DNA from 2 places in the Lysinibacillus sp. genome. Region 1 is predicted to be linked to the other one. Evidence: riboswitches for the same ligand, from Rfam matches in the RefSeq annotation. Region 1 holds a riboswitch; the other holds the start of a gene.
What was found. A riboswitch is a leader RNA that binds a small molecule or an ion and turns the genes downstream of it on or off. The one in region 1 is predicted to bind cobalamin.
Positions count from the first base shown of each region.

Region 1 (5,141 bases):
GTATATATTTCGATGTACATTGTGAAAAAGGCTTACTTCTATGGGCAGATGAAGCAAGACTAGAGCAAATCCTCCTTAATCTATTAAATAACGCGTTAATCTACTGTGCACCTGGAGAAACCACCTCAGTCACTGTTAAAAAAAACAAAGATGTGATAAGCATCATTGTGAAAGATACAGGAAAAGGGATTCCAGCGGAGGATGTACCTTATATTTTCGAACGGTTTTATCGAGTGGAAAAATCCCGTAGTCGTGCTCTAGGTGGCTCTGGTCTAGGACTTGCTATTGTTAAGGAATTGGTAGAGGCACATGGGGGGAAAGTGAAGGTTAGCAGTGAAATCAATAAAGGGACTACTTTTGAATTATTGTTTAAGGGAGTAGAAGCGAATGAAGACTATTTTATGCATAGACGATGAGCCAAGAATGTTAGATTTATTGACCCTTTACTTAGAGCCTACTTTTCATTGTAGAGCCATGTCGTCCGTTCTAGAAGGACTCGATTATTTAGAAGAAGAGCATGTGGATTTAGTTCTGTTGGATATTATGATGCCGGAGATGGATGGGTGGCAAGCTTGCCAGGAAATTAGGAAGTTTTGGGATGTGCTTATTATTATGCTTACGGCAAAAGGAGAGCATGCTGATATTGTAAAAGGCTTAAACATGGGTGCTGATGATTATATTTTAAAGCCTTTTGATGAGGAAGAGTTATTAGCACGTATACATGCGGTATTAAGAAGGGCGAAAATAGATGAAAAAGTTATATGCTTTGAGGGGCTACGATTAGATAAGGAAGCGTTTGAACTTTATTTTCATCAAAAGGCAATCTCATTAACACCAAAGGAATTTTCCATGCTAGCCTTATTTTTAAATCATCAAAATAAAGTATTTTCCAGAGAACATCTTATCAACACAGTTTGGGGATATAATGTAATGATTGAAGATCGTACGATTGATTCACATGTGCGTAATTTACGAGAAAAATTAAGAAAAAGCGGCTTCCCTGCGGATGATTATTTACAAACAGTATGGGGTATCGGTTATAAATGGCATAAGTCCGCAGCACTTGAACATAAAAACTAGAAAACAACCTCTACCATACCTACTGGGAGAGGTTGTTTAAATTATTTTGAAGTTAACTCTTCTTCTGTTACCCATTTATGATTTTTTACTGCCTCACCATTTAAAGTGGAAGTGTAATCCACCATATAAACAGTTGTTTGTACAGCCTCTTCAATATGGACAAGCGCATTTTCCATACCTTTCATATGCGCTGCATCCGTTTTTACTTCTGTACCAGGAGCCAGAGGTGCTTCTTCGGGATCAATTAATTCTTCGTGAATGACCCACTTATGATTTTTAACAGGCTCTTCACCTGTAGTTGGTTCATAGGAAATAACATAAGCAGTCGTATCATAGGCCCCGACTATTTCTGCTTCTGCACCTTTCATACCGTCCATATGCCCGTTCGTAATAATAGCTGTACTTCCTACAGGAAACTTCGGATTTTCAGCAATTTTTAATGTAGCTGGTACTTCGCCTGAACTTGAATGGTTCATTGTCGAATGATCCATTTCTTCAGTCGTATGATTAGATGTAGACGCAGGCTTCGTTTGATCCTCCGTACAAGCAGATAAAGTAAGTAAAGCTAATACTGATAGTAGTGCCATTGACCATTTTTGTTTGAATATCATGTCATATCCTCCTCACTATTTGCTAATACTGTAGCAAATAAATGTGCAGAAATAATGGACATGATCTACTACCAAAAATCAAATCACATCTTTCATCTAACAAGAAAGATGTGAGGAATTATTTATTGAATGGGCATGATTTTCAATGTTTTTTGTAATCGATAGGCGAAGATGCCAGCGAAAATCGCTAAGATAAAATCTTTTGGTAGTGGGGGGATCATCCAGAGCCAAGCTAGTTTATATGAAAAGACCTCTGGTGCACTTGCCCATAGTTTGTAGGCAAAATACATCCAATTTGTCCCTAGGAAATAATTAAGCGCAGTTGCGATTAACGCTGCCGCAATATAGCTTTTCTTTGTTGCACTTCGTTCTACAATTAGTCCTGCAACAAATGCTGCTCCAATAAATGTAATAATAAACCCAAAGGTAGGGCTTAAAATTTGTCCAACTCCCCCACCAAAACGAGCAAAAACAGGCGCTCCTGCTAATCCTATGCACATATAAACTGTACAGGCGAGCGCACCCTTTCTGCTACCAAGAACCAGTCCTGCTAAAATAGCAAAAAACGTTTGTAGTGTAATCGGTACACCACCCACCATCATAAATGGGGCAAAGGAGGTAATATTAGCCCCTATCATCATAAGTGTTGAGAATAACCCAATATAGGTAATGTCAATAGTTCTTAATTTATGATGACTCTGTTGTGTAGCAGTAGCCATAAATTTCACCTCGTTATAAACCTTCTTACTGCTAGTGTAAAAAACGAATATAATTGTGTCAACCTTATTATAGTTTTAAGTTAACTCAATTATAGTGTAGACTAACTAGTTATAAAAATGTATGATAGAATCGTCACAATTTTATAACTTTAAGTACTATTGGTGTGATATTTTTTGAATGTCACTTAAAAGGGAAGTCGGTGGAAGTCCGACGCTGTCCCGCAACTGTAACGAGGAGTCTTATAATATTTTTTGCCACTGTGTTAGTATGGGAAGGCCATTATAGGATGCTGATTCGAAGCCAGGAGACCTGCCATTAGTAATACCTGTAATGCCCACGAGGATGCAAGCAATTACGGACAATAGCTGGATATTTTCTGACTTTGTTTAATCTAGGGTATTTCTATGCGTATTTTCGTATGGAATACCTTTTTTTTATTGCTTCATCCATCAATACTTAGTAGGAGCTTTAAACGGATGAATAAAAAATTTATGTTTTTTTCCTTAATACTTTTCTTCGTATTAATCGTTTCTATGACAATAGCCGTTATGGTTGGGTCTGTATCAGTTACACCCTTCTATGTATGGAAAGTTATTCTTTCTAAAATCCCCATTATACAAAATGGCATAGAGCAAGACTGGAGTCGCTCACAGGAAATCATTATTTGGCAAATAAGAGCACCACGTGTTTTACTCGCAGCTATTGTTGGAGCTGGTCTAGCTATTGCTGGGGCAGCAATTCAGGCACTTGTGAGAAATTCCATTGCTGACCCTTATATATTAGGGATTTCGTCAGGTGCAGCTGTTGGAGCGACCTCAGTAATTATTTTAGGTGCCTTTTCATTTTTAGGAATCTATGCTCTTTCTGTATCTGCATTTTTAGGGTCATTACTTGCCATTGCGCTCGTATTTTTCTTATCACGAGTTGGTGGTCGTGTCTCAATTTTTCGCTTGTTATTGGCTGGGATGGCTGTGTCCTTTATTTTAACGGCCGTTTCCAATTTCATTTTGATGATGTCGAAACAAGAAGGGGCTTTAAAGGCTGTTATGTTTTGGATGCTAGGGAGTCTAGCTGGAGCCAAGTGGAATAATATTGTAATCCCGGCTTTCATATTCTTCCTCGTATTTGGGCTACTATGGCTACACTATCGAAATTTAAATTTATTATTACTAGGGGAAGAGGCAGCTGTAACATTAGGGGTTAATTTACAGCAATTTCGTATTCAGCTCATTTTACTTGTTTCGTTGTTAACTGGTGTACTTGTCGCAGTCAGTGGCTCTATTGGATTTGTGGGATTAATCATTCCACATATCGTTCGGTTAATTGTGGGGTCAAACTATAAATATGTGATACCTATTAGTGCTTTAATTGGAGGAATCTTTTTAGTGTGGGCAGATGCTTTTGCCCGAATAATCATCGCACCTCAAGAAATGCCAATTGGTATTATAACGGCCTTTTGTGGAGGACCATTTTTTATTTGGCTACTCCGTCGTAACAATTATTCTTTCGGTGAAGGGGACTAACTTATATGACATTAGAAGCGAAGCAGCTATCATTCTCCATTTACGATGAGCGTATACTACATGAAGTAAGTATTCAAATAAAAGAAAAACAACTTGTTGGACTCATTGGCCCTAATGGTAGCGGCAAATCCACATTGCTAAAAAATATGTATCGTCTGCTAAAACCGGAAAGTGGTACGGTATTATTAAACGAACAAGATATTTTAAAGCAATCAAGTAAATCGATTGCTAAAAATTTAGCCGTTGTTAGTCAAGAAACACCTGTTTTATTTGACTTCACCGTACATGATTTAGTCAGTATGGGAAGAACGCCACATAAAAAACTATTGGAGCTTGATCAAGAACAAGATTTCCGAATTGTGGCAGATGCTCTTCTACAAACTGGTATTTCACATTTGGAGAAACGAAGCTTTAGCTCTCTTTCCGGTGGAGAGAAAAAGCGCGTAATGGTTGCACGTGCTCTGGCACAACAAGCTAAGGTATTGATATTAGATGAGCCGACGAATCATTTAGATATACAGCATCAACTCCAGCTTATGGACTTAATTCAAACTCTACATTTAACTGTAGTCGCGGCTTTACATGACTTAAATATCGCAGCAATGTACTGTGATCAAATTTACGTTTTACAGAATGGACGAATAGTTTGTCATGGGACGCCAGAAGAAGTACTTACTCCAACGTTGTTACGGGAAGTATTTCATGTTTTTGCTGATATTCAAATACATCCACTAACTGGTAAACCTTATCTTACATATGTTCCAGACCAATTTGCCAAAAAGGTTAACCAATCATAAGAAAGTTAAAAGTCTATACCTCTACCATCCTTTACAAGGAGTGAATGTATGAAAATAGCCTTTACGAAAATGCATGGTATTGGCAACAGCTATATTTATCTTGATCTTTTCAGGTATGATTATAATGACAATATCTTTTGTGAATTAGCTAAAAAGATAGCAAATGTCCATACAGGCATTGGCTCGGATGGATTAATTATTATTCAACCTTCTAAAATTGCTGACTGTGGTATGCGCATTTTTAATAAGGATGGTACAGAGGGATCTAACTGTGGAAACGGACTTCGCTGTGTTGCAAAATATATTTTTGAACGCCAAATTGTGCGACAAAAGTTTTTTACAATTGAAACAAAAGCAGGCATTATGTACGTAGAGGTAGTGGTTCAGGATAATACAGTCATAGATGTGAT
Region 1 is NZ_DAMDAY010000011.1:31,982-37,122, reverse strand. Features, by position in the region: gene RT445_RS04730 (HAMP domain-containing sensor histidine kinase) at 1-416, shown strand, start outside; gene RT445_RS04725 (response regulator transcription factor) at 388-1,080, shown strand; gene RT445_RS04720 (YdhK family protein) at 1,122-1,691, opposite strand; gene RT445_RS04715 (biotin transporter BioY) at 1,814-2,410, opposite strand; cobalamin riboswitch at 2,554-2,742, shown strand; gene RT445_RS04710 (FecCD family ABC transporter permease) at 2,888-3,934, shown strand; gene RT445_RS04705 (heme ABC transporter ATP-binding protein) at 3,940-4,731, shown strand; gene dapF (diaminopimelate epimerase) at 4,780-5,141, shown strand, end outside.

Region 2 (5,141 bases), on a different contig from region 1:
TTAACAAAGCTACAACAAGAGATCGACGCAAAAGTTAAAGTATTTAAACAAGTACAAGCTGAAATTAAAGAAGTAGATGCTAGTATTGTTGAAACACAAAAACGTATTGAACAACGCTCTAAAATCTTAAGTGAGCGTATGGCTGCATATCAAGCACAAGATAACACTGTAGGCGTTTATTTAAATGTCGTTCTTGAAGCAAAAAGCTTTGCAGATTTAATGGACCGTGTCGTAGCGGTTAAAACATTAATGGATGCTGACCAAGAATTAGTGGATCAACAGGAAGCAGATAAAGCAAGCTTAGTGCAACAAAAAGCTACATTAGATGAAAAGCAAAAAGAGCTTCAAAAACAATTCCAAGAGCTTCAACAAAAGGAAAGCGAAATGGAAGTGAAAAAGGCTGAAAACGAAGCGAAATCACTTGCATTAAAAGCTCAAATTGCAACGAAACAAGAAGAAGAACGTTTAGAAGCGGAGCGTAAAGCAGCTGAAGAAGAAGCAGCTCGTTTACGTGCTCTTCAAGCAGCAACGCCAGTAGTACAAGCAACTCAAAATACTGGTGGTGGTCAACCACAAAAAATTATTGTTGGCTCTGGAGCTGGTACAGCATCATCAGGAGATGCTATTTCAACTGCTAAGCAATTCCTAGGTCGTCCTTATGTTTGGGGTGGTAGCAACCCATCAACAGGCTTTGACTGCTCAGGTCTTGTACAATGGTCTTACAAACAAGCAGGTGTTTCTTTACCTCGTACAGCATCACAACAATATTTAGCAACACAGCGTATTTCAGCAAGTGAAGCACGAGTTGGTGACTTAGTATTCTTCAGCTACGGGTCTGGGGTAGCGCACGTAGGTATTTACTTAGGTAACAACACAATGATCGATGCTCAAAACAACGGTGTCGTAATTGAATCACTTGATTGGTGGAATCAATATTTAGTAGGCTTCGGTCGTATTCAATAAGCAAGCCTCTTTAACTAATAGACGATTGACATGAGAAAAAGGTCATCTTTGTAGAGAAAAAATACAAAGATGACCTTTTTTATTTAGCTTAAAAATTTTTAAATTTTAAAGTTTAACTTAATGACACCTGTCTCTTTCAATGCAATAAAGAAAATTATAACAAAGGGACCGACAAGTAAACCGATAATACCAAATAACTGAAGACCAATGAACATGGCGATTAATGTTGGCAATGTAGATAAACCGATATGGTCTCCCATTAATTTAGGCTCGACTACTCGACGAATAATAAGTAAAATAGCAGCTAAGATGAATAATTTTACAGCAATAGCTGTGTTACCCATCAGTAAATGATAAAGTCCCCATGGAGCTAAAATAATGATAGAGCCTAGGAAAGGGACAATATCTATTAACCAAATAATAATCGTCATTGTTATGGCATATTTGGGTTGGATTAATAGAAGTCCAATAAGTGTGACGCCTCCAATAATAAAGCTTACAAATAAGTGTGCCTTCATATAACCGAAAGTTGCATCCTTTAGACGATTAAGGATAATCTTTATTTTCTTTGCAGTGTTGGGCTTTAAATATTTATAAGTGATTTGCTTTAATTTAGGCAAATCAAGCATAAATAGGAATAGAGCAATCATATAAACGAGAAGACTGATAAATAGGCTTGGAATTTCTGAAAAGAAGGCTGAAACTTTGCTATAATTAAAGAAGCTTAAAAAGAATTCTTCAACTTTTTTTATGAAATCCATTGTGGTTTTTTGAAGTGAAGCACTTACTTCTGGTGGAAAGTCTTCTGTATATTTAGAGATATTTTCTTGCATATGGAGCCACATATCTGATAGCTTGGAAATATAATAGGGAGCTTGCTTAGATAGTAAAATTATTTGCGACATGATTTGTGTAATGGACAGATAGCAAATAATAGATATAACCATAACACTCACTATGTATATAAAAGCAACTGCTATTTTCCGTGACATCTTCCATCGCCTTTTAAAGAACATGACGATTGGTTCTAAGAAAAATGCACTTATACCTGCAAATAGTAAAGGCATGGACACAGGGATAATAAAATAGGCAGCTACAAGTAAGGATAGAATCACAATTACTCGAAAAATCAATTTCCTAGCATTAAATTTATTCATAAACTCACCTTCTTTGCGAAAAAATTAAGTTAAGTGTACCATAAATCAAATTTTATTACGTTCTGAATCAATAAAGGTAGGGATAAATTATGGAAAAAGAGATTTTGCAACTTTTTAGTAATCTAACAGAGCGTGACCACGATATTCAATATGAATCTTACGAGGAACTAATGAAAATTATGCAGGAGCCCGTAGATTGGACATATGCAGTATGGGAACAGCTTGTACAAGCACTTACATACAAAGATGGACATGCTCGTGCACGTGCTGCACAAATTTTATGTGCCTTAGCCGCAAAAAGTGATCCAGAAGAAAGGGTATTGGAGGATTTTTTGAAAATTTGGGCTGTGACGTATGATGAGCGATTTGCCACGGCGAGGAACGCGTTACAAGCTATTTGGAAAATTGGATTAGCAGGTCAAGTACAAAGAGACTTAGTTGTCTCGTATCTAGCTAAGAGATTTCAAACATGTTTGGATGAAAAGCATCCCTCTCTTATTCGCTATGATATTATTATTTCTTTTAAAAAGCTTTATGATCAAACGAATGACTCTAAATTAATAGCTATTGCACATCGCTTAATTGATGAAGAGCACGAAGTTAAACACAAAAAGAAATATAAGGCAGCCATCCGTTCAAAGTAGCGAGATGGTGTTTTTTTGTACAGATGTAAAGTTTCTATTTGGAGTACAACTGTTTTTTCCTATTAATATATGGTAAACTGCTTTACAAATGAAATATTCTTGCAGAATAAAGGTGCTAACTAGCATAATCGGGAATTCGGTGAAAAACCGAAGCTGTTTCCGCAACTGTAAGTACAGCCATTATAAAGATATACCACTGTCTCCAAGGAGATGGGAAGGTTCTTTATAGCTCATTAAAATTCATTAATGAATTGTACAAGCCAGGAGACCGACCTTTATTTGAACGTATAACAACTCTTCGGAAGCTAGGAGGATATACGGCAAATTACATAGGTAATGTCATAGTAATTGGCAATCATTATGTTATTTTCGTCGTTCCTTTGCTTAAAGGAGCGGCGTTTTTTTATGCTATCGTTCATGTAAGAATTTATCAAAATGGGAAGGGGGTACATCAAGTGAAAAAGGATGCACGTTATTCTTGTTATCCGTTTATGCGTGAGAAGGCTTCAACGGTTGATTATGAGATTCGAACAGATAGTCTCACAACACATCTAGGGGTTGCATTAGCTGCAGTAAAAAAGGAGGATGTACAAGTTGTCGTAGATGATTTGCTGCTTATATTACCTATGGCTTACCATGTCAATGGTTCAGTCCGAGGAAAGCTAGCAGTAACAGAAGAAGATCTTTCTTGGTTAAGCGAACGCTATGACTTTTATGTTCGTCATGTGAAGGAAGACAAAGTTTTGTTTTACCTCAGGGCACAGAGGCTGCTGCTGCTTTACATCTTTGCCGCAGTGAAGCCAAAAAATCATATCGTACATTACATAAGGTTTCAGAGGAACGAGAGGTACCAGCTATCCTTTTCGACTACTTAGGCTTGTTAGCAAATGTATGCTTTGTCATGGCAGTCTATATGAATCACCAAGCAGGTATAGCTGAAATACCGTTTATTAGTAAATCCTATCCAATGAAAAAGAAAAGGGAGAGTAAGAATGAAGAAAGTATTTAATTTCCAATGGCTATCAGTGCTAGTACTAATATTAGTTTTAGCAGGTTGTGGTACCTCAGAAGATACAAAAAATAAAGAGGCTTCACAGGATACGCAACAAACTGAACAAACAACCTACAAAGTAACAGATGATCGTGGTGTAGAAGTAGAATTTAAAGAAGTACCAAAAACTATTGTTTCTTTACAACCAAGTAATACGGAGATTTTATTTGCACTAGGTGTTGGTGAGAAAATCGTAGGAGCAACAGAGTATGACACATATCCAGAAGCAGCACAAAAAATCGAACGAGTATCTGATTCTCAGAATTTCGATAGTGAACGCATTATAGCCTTAAAGCCAGATGTGGTCATTGCTTACACAATTGGCTCTAAGGATGCATTGAAACCATTAGAAGATGCGGGACTGAAAGTATTTGTTATTGAATCTGCCACATCATTTGATGATGTTTATGGGGATATTGAACAACTAGCTGCTGTAATGGGTGTTGAAGATAAAGGAAATGAATTAAACGAACAGATTAAAGCGAAAATTACTGAAGTACAAACAAAGGTGAAAGAAGTAAAAGCACCGAAAAATGTTTATTTAGAGATTAGTCCTAAGCCAGATATTTATACGGCAGGCGCTGGAACTTTCCAGCAAGAAATATTAAATGCAGCCAATGTTAAGAATGTCTTTGCTGATTTAGACAATTGGGCGCAAGTGTCTGAGGAAGAGGTTATTGCGAAAAATCCAGAGGTTATATTAACAACAGTAAACTATACAGAAGATCCTATAGGGGAAATTTTGACACGTGATGGTTGGAATACTGTGAAAGCTATTCAAGATAAAGCTGTACAGTCTCTTGATACTGATATCTCTAATCGTCCTGGTCCACGTATTGGAGAAGCAGTAGAATTAGTAGCTAAAGCTGTGTATCCAGAGTTATTTAAATAACAATTCAAGGCTAGCTGATCTAACGGCTAGCCATTTTTATATGGTTAGTTATTACCTAGCGTGAAAATTGGAATTAATTTAATTTGTTCTATAGAATAAAGGTAAGAATGCTTAATAATTTAGGGAGGGTAGTGAATGGAACAGTTAGATACACAGGTTATTCCGTTTGAGGCAGTCTATAATTTCCGAGATATGGGGGGATATAAGACAAGGGATGGACGTATTGTAAAGAAGGGTTTATTCTACCGATCTGCAGCACTTGGTAAAATGACATCAGCAGATAAAGAGCGATTTGAAATGTTAGGTATTAAAACTATTTTTGATTACCGTGACAACAAGGAAGCACAGCATAATCCTAACCCCGTGTTCTCACATGCTCGATATATTCAAATACCAGCAAAGGGTAATCATGCTTTTGAAATGCCCACAAATGC
Region 2 is NZ_DAMDAY010000013.1:72-5,212, reverse strand. Features, by position in the region: gene RT445_RS05080 (C40 family peptidase) at 1-963, shown strand, start outside; gene ytvI (sporulation integral membrane protein YtvI) at 1,062-2,120, opposite strand; gene RT445_RS05070 (hypothetical protein) at 2,210-2,764, shown strand; cobalamin riboswitch at 2,858-3,055, shown strand; partial or broken gene RT445_RS05065 (ATP:cob(I)alamin adenosyltransferase) at 3,220-3,773, shown strand; gene RT445_RS05060 (ABC transporter substrate-binding protein) at 3,757-4,707, shown strand; partial or broken gene RT445_RS05055 (tyrosine-protein phosphatase) at 4,843-5,141, shown strand, end outside.
Region 2: another riboswitch for cobalamin. It lies ahead of RT445_RS05065 (ATP:cob(I)alamin adenosyltransferase); the one in region 1 lies ahead of RT445_RS04710 (FecCD family ABC transporter permease).